Regions from separate parts of the Desulfovibrio intestinivivus genome, predicted to be linked through region 1. Evidence: riboswitches for the same ligand, from Rfam matches in the RefSeq annotation. Region 1 holds a riboswitch; each other region holds the start of a gene.
The links. Region 1 has a riboswitch for cobalamin ahead of ACUZ9P_RS02070 (FecCD family ABC transporter permease). Riboswitches for the same ligand answer to the same signal wherever they lie in the genome.
Positions count from the first base shown of each region.

Region 2: linked by a shared signal. The riboswitch ahead of ACUZ9P_RS10890 (anaerobic ribonucleoside triphosphate reductase) and the one ahead of ACUZ9P_RS02070 (FecCD family ABC transporter permease) in region 1 are both predicted to bind cobalamin.
Region 3: linked by a shared signal. The riboswitch ahead of ACUZ9P_RS05130 (sirohydrochlorin cobaltochelatase) and the one ahead of ACUZ9P_RS02070 (FecCD family ABC transporter permease) in region 1 are both predicted to bind cobalamin.

Region 1 is NZ_JBRBQT010000001.1:492,023-498,307, reverse strand. Features, by position in the region: gene ACUZ9P_RS02090 (Rne/Rng family ribonuclease) at 1-737, opposite strand, end outside; gene ACUZ9P_RS02085 (metallophosphoesterase) at 1,079-1,765, opposite strand; gene ACUZ9P_RS02080 (5-formyltetrahydrofolate cyclo-ligase) at 1,805-2,557, shown strand; gene ACUZ9P_RS02075 (polyphenol oxidase family protein) at 2,548-3,303, shown strand; cobalamin riboswitch at 3,330-3,508, shown strand; gene ACUZ9P_RS02070 (FecCD family ABC transporter permease) at 3,728-4,828, shown strand; gene ACUZ9P_RS02065 (ABC transporter ATP-binding protein) at 4,828-5,754, shown strand; gene ACUZ9P_RS02060 (ABC transporter substrate-binding protein) at 5,711-6,285, shown strand, end outside.
Region 2 is NZ_JBRBQT010000001.1:2,529,019-2,535,303, forward strand. Features, by position in the region: gene ACUZ9P_RS10880 (ABC transporter ATP-binding protein) at 1-441, shown strand, start outside; gene ACUZ9P_RS10885 (M16 family metallopeptidase) at 709-3,324, shown strand; cobalamin riboswitch at 3,930-4,108, shown strand; gene ACUZ9P_RS10890 (anaerobic ribonucleoside triphosphate reductase) at 4,231-6,285, shown strand, end outside.
Region 3 is NZ_JBRBQT010000001.1:1,210,536-1,216,820, forward strand. Features, by position in the region: gene ACUZ9P_RS05115 (GGDEF domain-containing response regulator) at 1-612, opposite strand, end outside; gene ACUZ9P_RS05120 (DMT family transporter) at 1,041-1,877, shown strand; gene ACUZ9P_RS05125 (30S ribosomal protein S1) at 2,143-3,855, opposite strand; cobalamin riboswitch at 4,072-4,292, shown strand; gene ACUZ9P_RS05130 (sirohydrochlorin cobaltochelatase) at 4,321-5,259, shown strand; gene ACUZ9P_RS05135 (hypothetical protein) at 5,439-6,014, opposite strand; gene ACUZ9P_RS05140 (hypothetical protein) at 6,257-6,285, opposite strand, start outside.

The DNA.
Region 1 (6,285 bases):
TTGGGGGCTGTGTTTGCAGGCGCTGCGCCAATTATCGGAGCAGTTACCTGAACAGTGCTTTTTGCCGTGGCTTTTGCGGGCCGACCTTTGGGAGCCTTTGCGGCGGCGGGCTTTTGGGGAACGGCAGATTTTTGCTGTGCGGCTTCCTGCCTGGAGCTATCAGAAGCTTCCGCCGTTTTGACCGTCGCCGTGGCTTCCGCTGCGCTGGCTTCTGTTGCCTTGCCCTTGCGGGGCGTTGCGGTTTTGCCCGCAGCTTTGGCAGGAGCCTTGCCCGGAGTTTTGGCAGAAGATTTGCTCGCTGTTTTGCCAGCGGCCTTGGGGGCCTCAACAGCAGTGGCAGCGTCTGACTTGGGCGCTACGGCATCTGCCGTGCTGCCAGAAATTTCTTTGGGGGCGTCAGCCGTTTTTTTAGCTTTGGCGGCAGTCGTCTTTGCTGTTTTGCCCGCACTACGGCCTGTGGCCTTGGCGGCTTTTGATGCCGTGGTCTTGGATGAAGCTGATTCGGCCTGGGCGGCCTTGGAATCGGAACCGCTTTTAGAATCAGAGGAATCCTTGGCGGGCGTGGATTCGGAGGATTGGGACGCGGTTTTGCCGGGAGCTGTTTTGCCAGAGGTTGGCTTGGCGGCTGGCTTGGCTTTGCTGCGTGTTGTGGTTGAACGTTTGGGTTTGGAAACTTCCTGCGACGATGCATCCGTGGCTGGCTGTGAAGCGGCCACGGGGGTGTCTTGATCTATCATGAAAATCCTTTTGCTGCGGGGCGCTGAGCCTCCGCGAAAATTTCAGCCAGCATGCAACGCATTTACGGGAATGTGCCGTACTTGCTCCGCCGCAGCGCCAACAAGGCGCGCGAAGGCGGCAGCATGCTAATCCGCTTTTTGGAGAGTACGTTTTTTTTGAAAATATGCAAGCGGGCAAGGGACGGGCCGGAAAATGCGGGCGATGAGAGCTGCATCCTGTCATGATAACATGCTGCGGAGGCAGAAGAAAAACTGCGGGTGAGGGTGTGGGGCCGGGGCAAGGGCCACATCTGCCGAATCACATCATTGCAATGCGTTCCGGCAGATGCGGCAGACAAAAATTAGTCTTCAAGCATCTTGAGTTCGGCGGAGAGCTGGCCCGAATTGGAGCGCAGCAGCACGTAGCCGCCCTGCGCCAGCATGCCGGGGTTGACCACAAGGGTGCGGCCCACGCGGTCCATGGCCCGCGATTCGTGGATATGCCCGCACAGGCAGATGTCCGGCTGGGCTTCTTCAAGAAATTCGCGCACGGCTGTGGAACCCACGTGAATGCCGCCGGGGATCATGTCGCACGCGGTATCCTTGGGTGGATTGTGCGAAACAAGCACGCTGTGCGGATAGTGGCGGGCTTTTTGCCAGCAGGTTTCAAGCCACGCGGAAAATGCGGATTCCGGAAATTCGCTCGGCGTGCCAAAGGGCGTAAATGTGGAGGCTCCAACGCCAAAAATGGCGATTTCGGGCGTAAGCTCACGGGTGACGGCGTGGAGGTTCCAGCCTTTTTCGCTCAGCCACTGGTCAACTTCAGGCCTGTCCATGTTGCCGATCTGGGCCAGCACGGGGATGTCGTGGACGCACAGGGCGTTCATGACATGCTCTGCCTGCTTGACGCCGCCGGTGATGGTCAGGTCGCCGGTAACGATAATGCCGTCAGCCTGCGAGAGTTCCGGTATCTGGGCAAAACGTTCAGGTTCGTCGTGGATGTCGCCCACGGCGATCCAGAGAAAATCCTGAGAGTCGGCGCTTGGCATGGTGTTGCTTCCTTTGTTACAGTGGCGCAGGTGTTGAGAATGCCACACATTGCACTACAAGGAAAGAGCCGCTTGCCCTCCAATGCCACGTCCCCCGCGCCTGTGCCGCCCAGCCAGCCAGTGAACCAGCCGGACGCTCCGCCAACGTGTTTGGCGGGCAATCTTTCTGGCGAGCTGCCCGATGCTACGGCTCAGGCCAGAAACGATGTGCGTAAAGTTATGCGCCATCTGCGGGCGGAGCAGTCGCTCCAGTTGGCCGAAATCCGTAGCGAAGCGGCCCAGAGCAGACTGATGGAATCCATCCTGTGGAAGAATGCCCGCTCCGTGGCCCTCTATGTGGGGGTTAGGGGCGAGCTTGGTACGCAAGCCCTGCTGCGCGCGGCATGGCAGGCCGGTATGCTCGTGTGGCTGCCGCGTGTGCGGCGCAGCGAACCGGGATTTATGGATTTTGTGGCGTGCAGCGGCCCGGATCATTTGCGGCCCGGCCCCCTGGGTCTGCTTGAACCGCGCGATTCCCTGCCCGGTTTCGGGCCGGAAGCTGCGGGCGGCAGTGGCGCAGGGGCACACCCCCTTGCCCCCGACCTTGCGCTCCTGCCCGGCGTGGCCTTTGATCTCACTGGCGGACGCCTGGGCTATGGCGGCGGCTATTACGACCGCTTTCTGGAAAAAGGATTCACCTGCCCCCGCGTGGGCCTGTGCTTTGAATTTCAGCTTGTGGAATCCCTGCCCCTGGCCCCCTGGGACCAGCGGGTCAACTATATATGTACTGAAGAGCGTATGCTGTGTCTGTAAGCTATATCCCCTTTGTATTTCCCGGTGTTCCGCAGGTGCGCTGCGCCTTTCAGACCCGCGCCGGAGGCGTGAGCCTTGGCGAGTTTGGCGGCGGCAACATTGCTTTTACCGTGCAGGATAACCCCGAGCACGTCATTGCCAACCGCCGCAGCATGCTGGAAGGCCTGCGCCCGCAGGGCATGACCGCCTGGGCCGAGCTGATGCAGGTGCACGGCGATGGTTTTGTTTTTGAGCCGGAAGCCGTGGCCTGCGAAACAGCCGTTACGGCGGAAGGCGACGGCATGGCCACAGCGCGTCCCGGCCTTGGGCTGCTCATCAAAACGGCAGATTGCCAGCCCATCCTCATTGCCCACAAAAGCGGTGCATATATCGCCGCCATGCATGCGGGCTGGCGCGGCAACCGCTGCGATTTCCCCATCACGGGCGTGGCCCGCTTCTGCGAGCGTTACGGCCTTGAACCGCACGATCTGTTGGCTGTGCGCGGCCCCAGCCTTGGGCCGGGCAAGGCGGAATTTGTCAATTTTGACAAGGAGTGGGGCGATCCTTACCTGCCCTGGTTTGACGCCAGCAGCAAAACCATGGATTTGTGGGGTCTCACGCGGCACCAGCTTGAGCGCGCGGGCCTTTTGTCACGCAACATCTATGGGCTGGACATCTGCACCGCCAGCAACAACGAGCAGTTTTTTTCCTACCGCTGCGCCAGACGCTCGGGCCGTCAGGCCAGCCTTGTGTGGATAGCAGCCTGAGCCATTGACAGGCCGCAAGGCCACGCCTAGAGTGTTGGCGGCATTGGTAGCCGGGTAGACCGGCTTGAAAAGGGAATCCCGTGAAAAACGGGAGCGGACCCGCCGCCGTAAGGTTCTTAACCTTGCTCCATCTTGCGCCACTGGAAACGGGAAGGCCGGAGCAGGGGAACCAAGCCGGAAGACCTGCCATGCCCCAAGGTGCGCAGTCATGGAATGACGGCACCACGGTGCGGCATTGGCCGCCCCACGGCAACGGGTTTTTGCCGGCAGGACAGAGGAAATACGGGCCTCTTCCACCACGAGTGGAAGAGGCTTTTTTTATGCCCGTGTGGCGCAGGCCACCACTGGGCAAGGGTCTGACCCCTGAGGTCAGCCAACGCTTTGGCCCGCGTTCGCCCCCGCAGGCTACGGCCAGAGGGCTGGCATGACCAGAACGACCGAATCTTCTCCTTCCTCCTACCCGCAATCCCGCAGGCTGTGGCCGGTTTTTACCGGTCTTGTGGTCGTGTGGCTTGTTTCGCTGCCGCTGGCCTGTTTGCCGGGGCCTGTGCCCTTGAGCGCGCAGAGCGTGTTTCGCGCTTTGGCGGCATTGGCAGGCTTTGCGCCTGCGCCTGATGATCCGGCCCTGACCGGGGTTGTGGTGAGCATCCGGCTTGCCCGGGTGTGTCTGGCCGCCCTGTGCGGCGGCGCTCTGGCTATGGCCGGGGCGGCATTGCAGGGCGTGTTGCGCAATCCGTTGGCTGATCCCTTTACTCTGGGCATTTCCGCCGGGGCTGCCTGCGGGGCCAGCATGGCTATAGCCCTTGGCGGGCCGCTGGTGGTCATGCTGGGGAGTATTTCGTGGTTGGGCAATGTGCCTGGGCTGGCTGGCTTCAGTCATGCCGGGCTGGTGGCCCCTGCTGCCCTGATCGGCGCGCTGGCAGCTCTTGGCTGCGCACTGTGGCTGGGGCGCGGCGACGGCGCGTTCAGCCGGGAGAGCGTTATTCTTGCGGGCATTGCCGTGGCCGCATTTTTGGGGGCGCTGGTGGCCCTTGTGAAGGCCCTCAACGAGGAATCCGTAACCAGCATCGTGTTCTGGATCATGGGTTCCTTTCAGGGCCGGGGCTGGAGCAGTCTGCCCCTCTTGCTGGCAACCCTTGTACCGGGATTGCTGGCAACGGCCTTTGGCTGGCGCTCCCTGGACGTACTTGCCCTTGGCGATGAGCAGGCCGCTCAGACAGGCCTTGATGTGGGCCGCGCCCGCCTGTGGCTGCTGGCCGGAGCAAGCTGCATGACCGCTGGCTGCGTGGCCGTGGCCGGGGTGATCGGATTTGTGGGGCTGGTGGTGCCGCACGTGTTGCGTTTGCTGCTGGGCTGGGGGCACGGCCCCTTGCTGGCTGCGGCCTTTTTCGGCGGTGGTGTGCTGCTGGTCTGGGCGGATGTGCTGGCCCGTTGCGTGCTTTCTGGTGGGCAGGAATTGCCCGTGGGCGTGGTCACGGCCTTGCTTGGCGGGCCGTTTTTTGCCCTGCTGGTGCGGAGGCGCTGATGCTGCGGCCTGACCAAGATATTCGCCATGAGGGGCGCACAGCACCGCCTGTGCTGCGTATTGCCGGGGTGCGCGCCGGATACGGCGGGCAGAGCGTGCTGCACGAGGCGGGCTTTACCCTGCACGCCGGGGAGTGCGCCGCCCTGCTTGGCCCCAATGGCAGCGGCAAAACAACGCTGCTGCGCGTCCTTTCTGGGGTGCTGATGCCGCAGGCTGGCGCCATTGAGATTCAGGGGCGTCCGCTGGCGGCATTGAAGCCGCGCGAGCGCGCCCGCATGGTGGCGGTGGTGCCGCAGCGGGGGCAGTTGCCGCAGGGCCTTACCGCACGGCAGATGGTGCTGCTCGGGCGTTTTGCCCATCTTTCGTGGCTAGGGGCCTACGGGCGGGAAGACTATGCGGCGGCAGACCGGGCGCTTGAAGAAACCGGGGCCGCGCCGCTGGCACAGCGCAGGCTCACAGAACTTTCGGGCGGCGAGCTGCAAAGGGTTTTGCTTGCCCGCGCCCTTGCGCAGGAAAGCCCGCTCCTGCTGCTGGACGAACTGGCCGCAGGGCTGGACTGGGCGCGCATGGTTGATCTGTTCGACCTGCTTGAGCGCCGCCGCGCCGCCGGAGCCTGCGTGCTCATGGCCGTGCACGACTGCAATCTGGCCGCCCTCTATGCCACGCGTCTTATGGGGCTGCGGGACGGAAATCTGGTTTTTGACGGGCCGGTAGCAAAGGTTTTTACAGAGGAGAATCTCGGTGCGCTTTACAACATACCCATCTGCGTGTTGCCCCACCCTCGGTGGGGGCTGCCTCAGGCCCTGCTTGCCAGCGCAACAGGCCCGTGGAGCGGGGGAAAATCTGCTGTCCCGGCGGCCTCTGTTGATGACGTTGTGTCTGATGTTCAGTCTGGTTCTATTCCCGGCAGGAGCGCAGGCGGCTAACTCTGAAAACAGCGAGCGCCGTGATTCCGCACCCATTGTCATCACGGACGACACTGGCGCGACAGTAACCTTTGCGCAACCCGTCAAAAGGGTGATCGCCCTGTACGGAGCGTTCAACGAAATTTTTCTGGCCCTGGGCGCTGGCGACCTTTTGGTGGCGCGCACAGCTGCGGACGGTAATCTGCCGGAGCTTGCGGCCCTGCCTGCCATTGGCACGCACATGCGCCCCAATGCCGAGCTTGTGCTGGCGCAGCAGCCGGATGTGGTTTTGCAGCTTGAGGGCCGCAGCGAAGCCCAGACCCAGACCGAAAATTTGCGTTCTTTGGGCCTCAAGGTGCTGACATTTGAAGTAAATTCCTTTGAGCGGCTGTTTGAAGTTACGGAAACCCTGGGGCGGCTTGCCGGACGCGAGGATAAAGCCCAGGTTCTCGTAAACGACTGGAAGATCCGAATGCAGGCATTGCGCAGACGCAATGCGGGCAAGCCCGTGGCGCGTGTTTTTTATGAGGTGCGTTATCCCAATCTTCTGGC
Region 2 (6,285 bases), 2.0 Mb from region 1:
CCCCATCTGACGGTGGAGGAAAACCTGCACCTGGGCGCGTATTCGCGCAGCGACAAGGCAGAAATAGCCCATGATATCGAGTGGGTTTACAGCTTGTTTCCACGACTCAAGGAACGTCTCTGGCAGAAAGGCGGTACGCTCTCCGGCGGCGAGCAGCAGATGCTGGCCGTGGGCCGCGCGCTCATGAGCCGCCCCGATCTGCTCATGCTTGACGAGCCTTCGCTGGGGCTTGCCCCGCTGCTGGTGCGCGAAATTTTCGACATCGTCAAGCGCATCAACGAAGAAGGTAAAACCGTCCTGCTGGTGGAGCAGAACGCCTTTGCGGCGCTTTCTGTGGCGCACTATGCCTACATTCTTGAAGTTGGCAGGGTCGTGCTTGAAGGCCCTGGACGCGAACTGCTTGAAAACCCCAAGGTCAAGGACGCCTACCTCGGCGGCTAGACCTTCTCCTGATTACAAACAGCGTTGATCTGATCAGCGCTCAAACCGGCGATCACATGACTGCCGGTTTTTTGTTGCTGAAAACTTCGGCAAATTCAACATGGCCACGACCTCATGAAGCCGGGCCGACGGGTTTGGTAAAAGACAGCAGCTTGCCACCCCGTGCCGGGGGTATTAGTATTCAAGTCGGTTAAAACAGTCCGGGAGCAGGGCGGGGCAATCCATCGCCGCTGCACCCTTGCGACTGCAAATCCATAAGGAGCAAACATGCAACGCATACTTCTGTTATTGCCCCTGCTGCTGGCCTTGCTGGCTGGCGCGGCCTCTGCGGCTCCGGGCGAACAGCGAACCCTGACCAAACTGCCCAACGGGCTTTCCGTGTATATCATCAAGGACAGCCGCTTTCCTCTGGTGGCAACGCGCCTTTACGTGCGCACCGGGTCGGCCAATGAGGACGCCAAGCAGGCTGGCATCAGCCATCTGCTTGAGCACATGGTCTTCAAAGGTACAGAGCATCGGCCCAAGGGCCAGGTGGCGCGCGATGTGGAAGCCCTTGGCGGCTACCTCAACGCGGCCACCAGCTTTGACAAGACATGGTACATGACGGACATGCCCGCCGCCCACTGGCGTATGGGCATGGACGTGGTGAAAGAAATGGCCTTTCAGGCCTCTCTGGATCCCAAGGAGCTGGAGTCGGAAAAAGAAGTGGTGATTTCCGAGCTTGAGCGCGATCAGGATTCGCCCATGAGCAGGCTGTTTGAAAGCCTGCAGGTGTCCACACTCCAGAACACCCCCTACGGGCGACCCATCATTGGTTTTAAGGAAACCGTGCGCGCCATCACTGCCGATGACCTTCGCGCCTATGTGAAGCGCTGGTATCAGCCGCAAAACATGATGCTGCTGGTGGCGGGCGATATTGATCCGCAAGCTGTGATGCATCACGCGCAGGAACTTTTTGGCGGCATGGCCAACACCAACGATGCTGTTACGCCGCCGCAGGTCGATTTGCTTACTGCCCCCGGCGGTCAGCGTGTTGAAGTGGTGCGCGGCCCCTGGAACAAGGTCTATCTGGGCATGGCCTTTCCTGCGCCAGCCTTGCGGGACCTGCGCTCTGTGGATCTGGACGTGCTGAGCTACCTGCTTGGCGGCGACGGCACCTCGCTGCTGAGCCGCAAATACGAGTATGAAAAGCAGCTTGTGGACAGCATCAGCGTGGGCAACATGAGCCTTGCGCGCGCGGGCATGCTGTACATTACAGCCAATATGGCCCCGGAAAAGCTGGAGGCCTTCTGGCAGGGGCTGACCACAGATCTTGCCAAACTCAAGGCCGCAGACTTCAAACCCGAGGCCCTCAAGCGCGCCCGCTACAATCTTGAAGACAGCATGGACCGCTCGGCGGAAACGCTCAACGGTCTGGCCTCCTGGCTGGGCAGCGTCCAGTTTGAACTGGGCGGCGATGTGGCGGAACAAAATCTGCGCTTCACCCAGCGTAATGTTTCGCAGCCGCAGGTGCAGCAGGCCATTGACCTCTGGTTTGACCCCAGCAGGGCGCGGGTGCGTGTGCTCGCGCCTGAGAATGCCAAGCTGCCCGATCTGGAAGCCGTGCTGCAAAAGAACTGGCCCGGCAGCGCCGCTGCCAAAACTGCGCAGCAGGCTTCGGCCAGTGCGGGTCAGCAGGAAGTGGTCGATCTGGGGCAGGGACGTACCGTCATTCTTATTCCTGATGCCACTGTGCCCTATGTGGCGGTTGATCTCATGCTGCCCGGCGGCAACGCCCTGCTGAAGCCTGACCAGCAAGGGCTGGCAGAACTGACGGCCAGCACCCTTGGCGATGGCAGCGGCAAACTGGACGCCCAGGCCATGGAACGCTATTTCGCCGACCGCGCGGCATCACTCTCCGCCAAGGCGGGCCTGCAAACCTTTACCGTGTCCCTGACCGGCCCGGCCCGGTTCAATGCCGATTATTTCTCCATGCTGGGCGAGGTTCTGGGCAAGCCCCGCTTTGAAGCCAAGGAAATCAAGCGTGAAGCGGAAAACATGAAGGCCGCCATCCGCCAGCGGGCAGACAGGCCCACCTCCTTCCTGTTCTCGCGCGTGAATCCCTTCATCTTCCCCGGCGGGCAGCCCTACGGCTACGACAGCCTGGGGACGGAAGCGAACCTTTCCAAGTTTACGCCCAAGGATGTACGCTCGTTCTGGGACAAGCAGCTCGTGCAGCCCTGGGTGCTGGCAGTGGCAGGCGATTTTGACCGCGAGGCCGTGCTGGCCTTTGCCCGCACATTGCCCGCGCCAGACAAAAAGGATTTCTCCTTGCCCGCCCCCTCGTGGGGTGATGCCCGCAACCTTGATCTGCATCTGCCGGGGCGCAATCAGGCCCACGTGCTCCAGATGTTCAAGGCTGTGCCCTACACCAGCCCGGACGCCCCGGCACTCATGCTTTTGCAGTCTGTGCTTTCCGGGCAGAGCGGCCTGCTGTTCAGCCAGATGCGCGATGAGCAGGGCCTTGGGTACACGGTCACGGCATTTTACCGCGCCATGCCTCAGGCTGGCATGATGGCTTTTTATATTGGCACTACGCCTGACAAGGTGGCGCAGGCGCGTGAAGGCTTTGCCAAGATTATTGCTGATATCAAGGCAAAACCCCTGCCTACGGAACTGCTCGAGGCCGGGGCCAACCGCCTGCTTGGCGAATACTACCGCGACAAGCAAAGCCTTGATTCCCGCGCGGGCGTGGCCGCCACAGACGCCGTGCTGGGCCTGCCCCGCGATTTCAGCAAGTCGCTCATCGACAAAGCAGCCAAGCTGACCCCTGCGGATATTCAGGCTGTGGCGCAGAAGTATCTGGACGACAAGAACCTCTACAACATGATCCTGCTGCCGTAGGCGGCGTTTCGGGTTTATTGACGGGCTGCATCGGGTATCCGATTGCGCTTCCCTGCAAATTGGCGGTGGAAGCGGAGTTGGGCCGATGCGGCCCCTTGTGTTGCTTGGCTGTTACGAAATGCTCAATCACTGTTTGCGCGTACAAAAAAAGTTTTTATAAACGATATCTTCGGCAAGGGGCGGGCAAATAAAAATGTCAAGTCCGAGGTAAGTCCCCTTACGTGGGGGAGGCCGTCTTGAAAACCCGGCGTGGGTAGAGTAAGTTCTTGTCTGCGTTACGGGAACTGCTTTCTGAGGAAAGCTCGCCAGGTATCGGCTGCGGTCGCAGTGCCGGTGCCTGGGCGGCAGCGCCATGCGGGCATGATGCCTGAATTCATGACGAAATGTTCCAGCAACGCCAATCAAAGCCACACATGTTGCGGGTCAGGTTGCCTGATCTGGCTCTAGTCAGGGCGAACTTTTTTGTTCCCGCCCTCACTGTTTTGCGGCCTTGATGTAGTGAAAAAATGGGCAGGCAAGAAAATTCAATAGTGAATTCGCAGTGTTGCTACGGCACTAGGAGAGCTTTTTTGCGTGCATTTATTGACAGGGTGCAATTCTTTTGAGATTTTCTAGACATTGAAAGCGCCATGGAGCTTAATAGGGAATTCCCGTGAAATTCGGGAGCGGACCCGCCGCCGTGTGCCTGTTCAAAACCGCTTTTCCTCGCGTGTCACTGGATAAAACCGGGAAGGCCGAAAAGCGGCAGGCAAGCCGGAAGACCTACTTTCAACCGTTCTAAGAAAGTGGAGCATCTGCAACGGGCTTTTGCAGATGAACCGTCAGAAAAAGGCCATTGATGGCCTCTCCGCCCGTTTTGTTCGGGCGCCCTTTTTGTTCATAGCCCACACGTTTGGAGCGAAGTTCATGCTCGCCAGCATTATTAAGCGCGACGGCACGGAAGTGCCTTTTGATTCGGTCAAGATTCTCAATGCCATCACCAAGGCCAATCAGGCAGTTGGCGGTGAAGACATGTCCCCCACTGACCTGCTGTTTGTCACCGAAAAGGTGTGCAAAAAGCTGGAGTCGCGCTGCCTCAAGCATGTGGAAGAAATTCAGGATGTTGTTGAAGAAACCCTGATTCAGTACGACTACGCCAAAAGCGCCAAGGCTTACATTCTGTACCGGGCCGAGCATACGAAAATCCGTAATGCGGAATCGTATCTCATGGATATCTATAAAAAACTTACGTATTCCCCGGCCCTGCAGGAAGACATCAAGCGCGAGAACGCCAATATCGATGGCGATACGGCCATGGGCACCATGCTCAAGTATGGTTCCGAGGGCTCAAAATTCTTCATCGATAACTACATTCTGCCCAAGGATGCATCTGCCGCGCATCTTAACGGCGATATCCACATTCACGACAAAGATTTTTACATGCTCACGGAAACGTGCTGCCAGATTGACCTTATCCCCCTGTTTAAAAATGGTTTTTCCACGGGGCACGGGCATTTGCGCGAGCCCAATTCCATTGAGAGCTACTCGGCCCTTGCCTGCATTGCCATTCAGGCCAACCAGAATGAAATGCACGGCGGCCAGAGTGTGCCGCATTTTGACTTTGCCATGGCCGAAGGCGTTATCAAAACCTACCGCAAGGAATATGAGCGCGCCTTTGCCGCCTTTTTGCGCATTGCCCAGAATCTGGAAGAGCAGGCAGCCATTGACGCCGCCAGAGAAACCATCGCACTGTTGCCCGAAGGCCCACGCCTTGGCACCTGCGATGCCTTTGGAGAAGCTCTTGTGGCGGCTGCCCCCGAGGCCCAGCGCGAACTTGTAACGCGCGCGCATGCCTATGCTGCCGGCGAAGCCTTCAAATACACAGAGCGCCGCACCTATCAGGCCATGGAAGCCCTGATCCACAACCTGAACACCATGAATTCCCGCGCAGGCGCGCAGGTGCCTTTCAGCTCCATCAACTACGGCACGGATGTTTCTGCCGAGGGCCGCATAGTTGTCAAAAACTTGCTGCGCGCCACCAAGGCCGGGCTTGGCAATGGGGAAACCTCCATTTTCCCCGTGCAGATTTTCAAGGTGAAGTCCGGGGTCAACTATAATCCCGAAGATCCCAACTACGATCTTTTCAAGCAGGCTATGGATGTTTCCGCCATGCGGCTCTTCCCCAATTTCAGCTTTCTTGATGCGCCGTACAACCTCCAGTACTACCATCCGGACGACTATAATACGGAAGTGGCGTACATGGGCTGCCGCACACGTGTGCTTGGCAACGTGTACGACAAGGACAGGCAGGTTACGTGCGGTCGCGGTAATCTGAGCTTTACGTCCATCAACCTTCCCCGGCTTGGGCTGGATGCGCGCGGTGATATCAGCCGTTTCTACGCTCTGCTGGACGACAAGATCGATCTGGTGTTCCGCCAGTTGCTGCACCGGCTCAAGATCCAGAGCGCCAAAAAGGTGCGTAACTATCCCTTCCTCATGGGCGAGGGCATCTGGCTTGATTCCGACAAACTGGGTTGGGACGACAGCATTGAAGAAGTGCTCAAGCACGGCACACTGACCGTGGGCTTTATCGGCCTTGCCGAAACGCTCAAGGCTCTTGTGGGCCAGCACCACGGCGAAAGCGAAGATGCCCAGAAGCTTGGCATTGAGATTGTTACGCATCTGCGCAAGCGGTGCGATGACGAAGCTGAAAAGACAGGGCTCAATTTTTCACTCATCGCCACCCCGGCGGAAAGCCTGAGCGGGCGCTTTGTCAATCTCGACAAGGAAAAGTTCGGCAGCATCCCCGGCATCACTGACAGGGATTACTACACCAACTCGTTCCACGTGCCGGTGTACTGCCCCATCAAGGCCTTTAAAAAGATACAGATCGAGGCTCCGTACCACGCGCTGACCAATGCGGGCCACATCACCTATGTGGAGCTGGATGGCGATACCTGCAAAAACCTTGAGGCCTTTGAG
Region 3 (6,285 bases), 720 kb from region 1:
GACAATAATGGACAGCTCGTCCATGGTGTGGGTTTTGCGGATGGCGGCGGTGAGCTTGATGCCGTCCATGCCGGGCATGTAGTGGTCAGCCAGCACAATGCGTATGCCAGGGTGCTCCTTGAGAATCTGCAAGGCTTCCAGGCCATTGCCTGCCGTGTAAGCAGTGATGCGCTGGCGCCGCAGCAACTCGGATACCTGCATGCACCAGAGGTTGGAATCGTCCACAATCAGGGCTTCAACGCCGCTGTTGGCGCGCAGGCGGCTCACCACCCGCATGAGGTACATCATGTCATCGGGGGTGCGCTTGACGATATAATCGGTAACGCCCTGCAACATCAGGCGCTTATAGATGTCTTCGTCAAAATGGGCGCTGACCACCACCACAGGGATGTGCCGGGCAAGGATGGCAGGGACAATCTCGCCGTTGGGAGCGTCGGGCAGGTTGAGGTCGCAAAGGGCGAGAAAGTACTGCGAGGGATTGTCCTCCAGCAGTTTCAATGCCTGCTGGCGATCCTCGGCGCATTCGTAGGAAAGCCCCAATTGTTCCTTGAGATTGTGCGCCATAAAGCGCGCTGTTGTCCGGCTGTCTTCAACGATGAGAACTTTCTGCATGTTTGCTTCCGCATGGGGGATTGGTTTGGGGCAGGATAAAAAAATTGCGCCGTGCAAGAGTGCGGAACCTGCGCGGCGGCTGTGAATTTTGATCGTATTGATTTTTGCTCTTGCAGTCAAAAGGGATAACGGCTCTTGCGTGTTATATTTGCAGAACATCCCCCACACAGCACCGCTGGCGAAATACCGGGCCAGTGCAGCGGGAACGATTGCCTGCCGCAGTTCTGCCCACGATAGCACGCAACAAAGCCTGCACGAGGAGTTTTGCCCTTTTGCGCGGGCACGGAATCACGTTGGCGATTGAGGGCGCATTATCGCAATGTATGTGGCTCGGCATGGGTGTGCGCCTTCACAGTATTGCCCCTCTTTGTTGGGTGGAGCATGCGGCCTGGTCTTGGCATTCTCCCGGCAAAAAGGTAGCAAGGCCCATGTCCCCATCAATATTGCTTGCCATCCTCTTTGCCGCATTTCTGCACGCGCTTTGGAATATTATTGTCAAAAGCGGTGAGAACAAGCTGTTTGAAACAGGCTTGAACGCCTTTGGCGCTTGCGTGGGCGCGTTGTGTCTGCTGCCTTTTTTGCCGCCTCTGCCGCAGGCCGCGTGGCCTTATCTTGGCATGTCGTGCCTGTGCCACCTCGGGTATTACATTTGCATTTCTGCCGCGTATGAGCGAGTAGACATGTCTTTTGCCTACACCGTAATGCGCGGATGCGCGCCCTTGCTCACCTCGCTGGCCCTGCTGGCCTTTGGCGTGAACATGTCTGTGGGCGCATGGTGCGGCGTGCTTACGCTGTGCGCGGGGATTCTGTGCCTTGCCACGGATAATATGCGCCGTGGCTATGGGTGGAGCGAAGTTTTTATCTCGTTGCGCACCTCATGCATCATCATGGGGTACACGCTGGCGGACGGCCTTGGTGCGCGCGAAAGCGGCAACGCAGCGACCTACACCACCTGGATTTTTTTGATCAACGCGCTCCCAGTGCATGTTTACATCCTGTGGCGACATGGCTGGAGCTACGTGCGCTATGCCCGTAAGCGGATTGCTGTAGGTACGTTTGGCGGGTTGGCGAGCATGGGTTCATACGGCATTGCCCTGTGGGCCATGACCCTGGCACCTATCGCTGTTGTGGCGGCCCTGCGCGAGACTTCGGTGATCTTTGGCATGCTGCTGGCCATGTGGCTGCTGCACGAGCGTTTTACGCCCTTGCGCGGATTTTCTGTGCTGTTGGTTGTCGGTGGTGCTGCACTGCTCAAGCTGGCTTGAGCAGAAGGTTGCAGGCTGGCAGACTCGCCGGTGATTATGGCAGCGGACTATTGCGAGAGGCAGCCTTTGCTGAACGCGGCGCACGTCCACCCCAGTGTGGTGATCGTTCTGCCTCTGGGGCAAGGAGTCAGCCCTGCCTAGATATCACGGGTGCATCGCCGGCACATTACCAACGCAATCACCCCTCGCTGTTTGTTGCTGGCAGGCAACAAGAAAGGGCGCTCCCTTGCGGGAACGCCCTTTTGTATTTTGAAGCAGAAACAGACTAGCTGTTTTCGCTTTCTTCAAACTTCTGCTTGAGCAGGTCGCCCAGGCTCTGACCGGCTTCTTGCGAGCCGGAATGGAATTCCTTGGGCTTGCGGCGTTCTTCCTCGTCCTTGATCTGCTTGATGGACAGGCCCAGGCGGCGCTCTTCAGCGCTGACATGGATAACCTTGGCCTGGATTTCCTGGCCTTCCTTGTAGATCTCGGCGGGGGTCTTCACTTTCTTGCTGGAAAGTTCGGACACGTGCACCAGGCCTTCGATACCTTCTTCCACTTCAACAAAGAGGCCGAAGTCGGTGATGTTGGTCACAATACCCTTGATGGTGCAGCCCACGGGGTAGGTGTTGGGCACATGGCCCCACGGATCATCCACCAGCTGCTTCACGCCGAGGGTGAACTTTTCGTTTTCCTGATCCACGGTCAGCACCTTGGCCTGCACGGTGTCGCCCACCTTGTACAGCTCATTGGGGTGACGCACTTTCTTGGTCCAGGAAATGTCGGAAACGTGGATAAGGCCGTCGATGCCGTCTTCGATGCCAATGAACATGCCGAATTCGGTGATGTTCTTGATGACGCCTTCAAGGACGGTGCCTTCAGGGTACTTTTCAGCAACCAGTTCCCAGGGATTGGGGCGAACCTGCTTCATGCCGAGGCTGATGCGCTTCTTGTCGCCGTCCACGCCCAGGATGACCACTTCGACTTCGTCGCCGGTGTGAACCATCTGGGAAGGATGACGCAGCTTGCGGGTCCAGGACATTTCGGAAATGTGCACCAGGCCTTCAACGCCGGGTTCCAGTTCCACAAATGCGCCGTAGTCAACCAGGTTGGTGACCTTGCCGCTGCACTTAGCCCCTTCGGGGAAGCGGGCGGAGATGTCCTGCCACGGATCGGGCACGAGCTGCTTGAGGCCGAGGGAAACTTTGTTGTTGTCGCGATCAAAGGAAAGCACCTTCAGGGTCAGTTCCTGACCGATGGTGATCATTTCCTTGGGATGGCGAATGCGCTTCCAGCTCATGTCGGTGATGTGTAGCAGGCCGTCGAGGCCGCCGAGGTCAACAAACACGCCGTATTCGGTGATGTTCTTGGCCTTACCGGTAACGATCTGGTTTTCTTCAAGGGTGCGCAGCAGATCCTGGCGTTTGGAATCGCGCTCCTCTTCAAGCAGCACGCGGCGAGAAACGATAACGTTGCTGCGGCGGCGGTTGATCTTGAGCACGCGGAATTCGAATTCCTGGTTGACCAGGGCATCCATATCCGGCACGGGGCGCAGATCCACATGTGAACCGGGCAAAAACGCTTCCACACCGCCGATGTCCACGGTGTAGCCACCCTTGATGCGGCGGACAATGTGGCCCTTGATGACCCGGTTGTTTTCCTGCACGTCTTCGAGCTGGTCGAACACCTGCATGCGCTTGGCTTTCTCGAAAGAAAGAGTGATGGTGCCGTCGTTTTCGTTCTTGCGAACAACGTAAACGTCAACACGATCGCCCACTTTGACGGAAATGTTGCCGGCGGGGTCGCGGAATTCTGCCGCGGGAATCTGCCCTTCGGACTTGAAGTTCACGTCAACAAGCACATTGTCATCATCCACGCGGACGATTTCGCCCTTCGTGATAGAGCCTTCCTCAAGATCGCCGAAATCGGGATTGAGGTAGTTTTCAAGGGCGCTTTCGAAATTGATTTCGTTGTCGTGCCCGGTTTCCAAACCTGCCATATGTCCAGCCTCCAAACATAATTTCCCCATAACAGGGAGGTGCTTTATTATCAGGATTTCATCAGAAGAACAAGAAAAAATACGCGCCAAATCGGCTTTAGCCGCCGAAAAATCGGGATTCCGCGCCGCTTTTGATGGCGCAGCCGTGGCCGCCCGCAAGGGGGATACCCTGCAAGGGCCTGCCTGGCGGGGCTTGCAGGGTATCCCCCCCTTGACTTTTATTGCCGCATGAATTGTTTTGAAAAAGTCGGCGGGGAATTCCGTTAAAATCGGAAACAGTCGCGCTGCGGTAAGAGGGAACGAAGCTTCATCGTTCCGCCACATGGCGGGGCGCTACAGCCAGTCGCGCGAGCGGCGAAGGCGAAGTCTAGGCAAGGGGCGCGAGGCCCCCATGCCCTCAAGTCCGAATATCCTCCGGCATTTCATCCAAACTTAACCCGTCAACGCGCCATTGAGGAGGTTGCCATGCTGCGTACTACGCCGCATTCCATTTTGCATTTTTTCACTCGTACTCTTTTGCCCATTTTTTTGTTGTGCGCCGTCATGGGCGCACCTGTGCTTGCCCCTGCCGCTGAATCCGGCGCGGAGAGCCCCAAGGCCGGAGTGCTGCTGGTGGCCTTTGGCACCAGCGTGCCCGAAGCCCTGGCTTCCATGAAGGCCGTGGATGCGGAGTTCAAGGCCGCTTTTCCCGGTCAGCCTGTGGTGTGGGCCTATACCTCGCAGATTATCCGCAAAAAAATAGCCGCCGAGGGGCATCCCGTGGGCGGCATCAGCGATGGCCTCGCCCAGCTTGCCAAGAATGGCGTCAAGGTCGTGCGCGTACAGTCGCTGCACGTCATGGCGGGCGAGGAGTTCAGCGAGCTTGAACGGGCCGTGCTTATCGATCTGCAAAAAAATTCGGGCCGCTTTGACTCCGTCTTTCTTGGTCGCCCCATGCTGGAATCGAAAAAAGACGCGCAGGAGCTCATTCAGGCCATCAGGGAAGACGTCAAGTCCCTGCGCGGCAAGGATGCAGCCCTGGTGCTCATGGGTCACGGCCAGAGTCATGGCCGCGCGGATCTGACGTTTGAAGGCACACGCGCCGTGTTCCACGATGCGGACAAGCGCGTGTTTATGGCGACAGTCGAGGGCGCACGCAGCGTGGACGATCTGCTGGTGGAACTCAAGGCCGCCAAGGTCAAGAAAGTGGTTATCGAGCCGCTCATGCTGGTGGCTGGCGACCATGCGCACAACGATCTGGCCGGGGATGAAGACGATTCCTGGGCCTCGAAGCTCAAGGCCGCAGGTTTCAAGGTGGAGACCAACCTCAAGGGTTTGGGCCAGATTGCCGGTGCACGCGCCATTCTGGTGCGCCATGCCCGCGAAGCTTTCGATGATCTGACCAAGGAACCCAAGAAGCAGTAGCGGGTCATTGCCTGCGCCGCACATGTGTTGCGGGAGCCGCATAAGCCGGGACAGCGCGCCCGGTTTGTGCGGCTCCCGCGTTTTTGGGCGGGAAAATGCTGAATGCGGGAGGTGCTGCTTCCGGCGTAGGATTTTCGGGAATTTTCGTGGGGTTCAGTGCGCTTGAGTCTGTTTGTGCCTCAAGCCTGGCGGGCCACCAGCCATGCCAGCATGCCGCCCTGCGCCGCAATAGCGGCCGCAAAGGCCAGCCAGCAGCCCCAGAGGGGCAATGCCTTGGGCGCAATGCCCGCAGCCAGCGCCAGCATGCCCTGAAATGCCCGTTTGAGCGGCCACAAAAGCGCCAGCCCCGCCCACACCGAGGCGCTCAGGGTAAAAACCTGCAATTCCTTGATTTCCCACAGCCCCACCAGCGAAGCGTACAGATCCACCTTGCCCGCATTATAGGCATTACCGATGAGTTCCAGCCTGTCCAGAGCCGGGCCGTCAGTGCAGCTTGCGCCAAGAATAAAAAAGATGCCCACAAGCCCGAGAAACAGCAGCAGGAAAAGGCCAAAGGTGCGCATCTGCCAGCGGGAATGCGCTACGCCCGCAAAATCGCCCATGCGTCGCGCAAAAAAATGCAGGGGAATAGCCAGAAGCGGTACAGGAATGATAAGCAGGCCCAACCCTGGCCGCACCAGTGCAAACGCCCCCCCTGCAAGCATAAGATAGCCTGCAAGCGAGATGAAGGATGCGGGTGAGGCGGCAAGGGGCATACGCGCTCCAGTGTCGGCGGTTCTGGCGCGTAGAACAGGGGCGCGCTCGCATTAAATCCTATGCCAAAAAGGGGGAAAGGTCTATGCGGCAAGGGAACTTGCGATAATTTGCCGGGGCGGAGCGCCCGCGCGGCAATGCAGGAGTCCGCCGTCGGGCAAGGGACTGGATTTCGGGCTCAACGTTCTGAGCTGGCACTGGGGGCTAACACACTGAGGCGGCGACTTTAGCCTGATGTTTTGGCCTAGCGTTCGGGCGTGGAGAGAAAGGCGG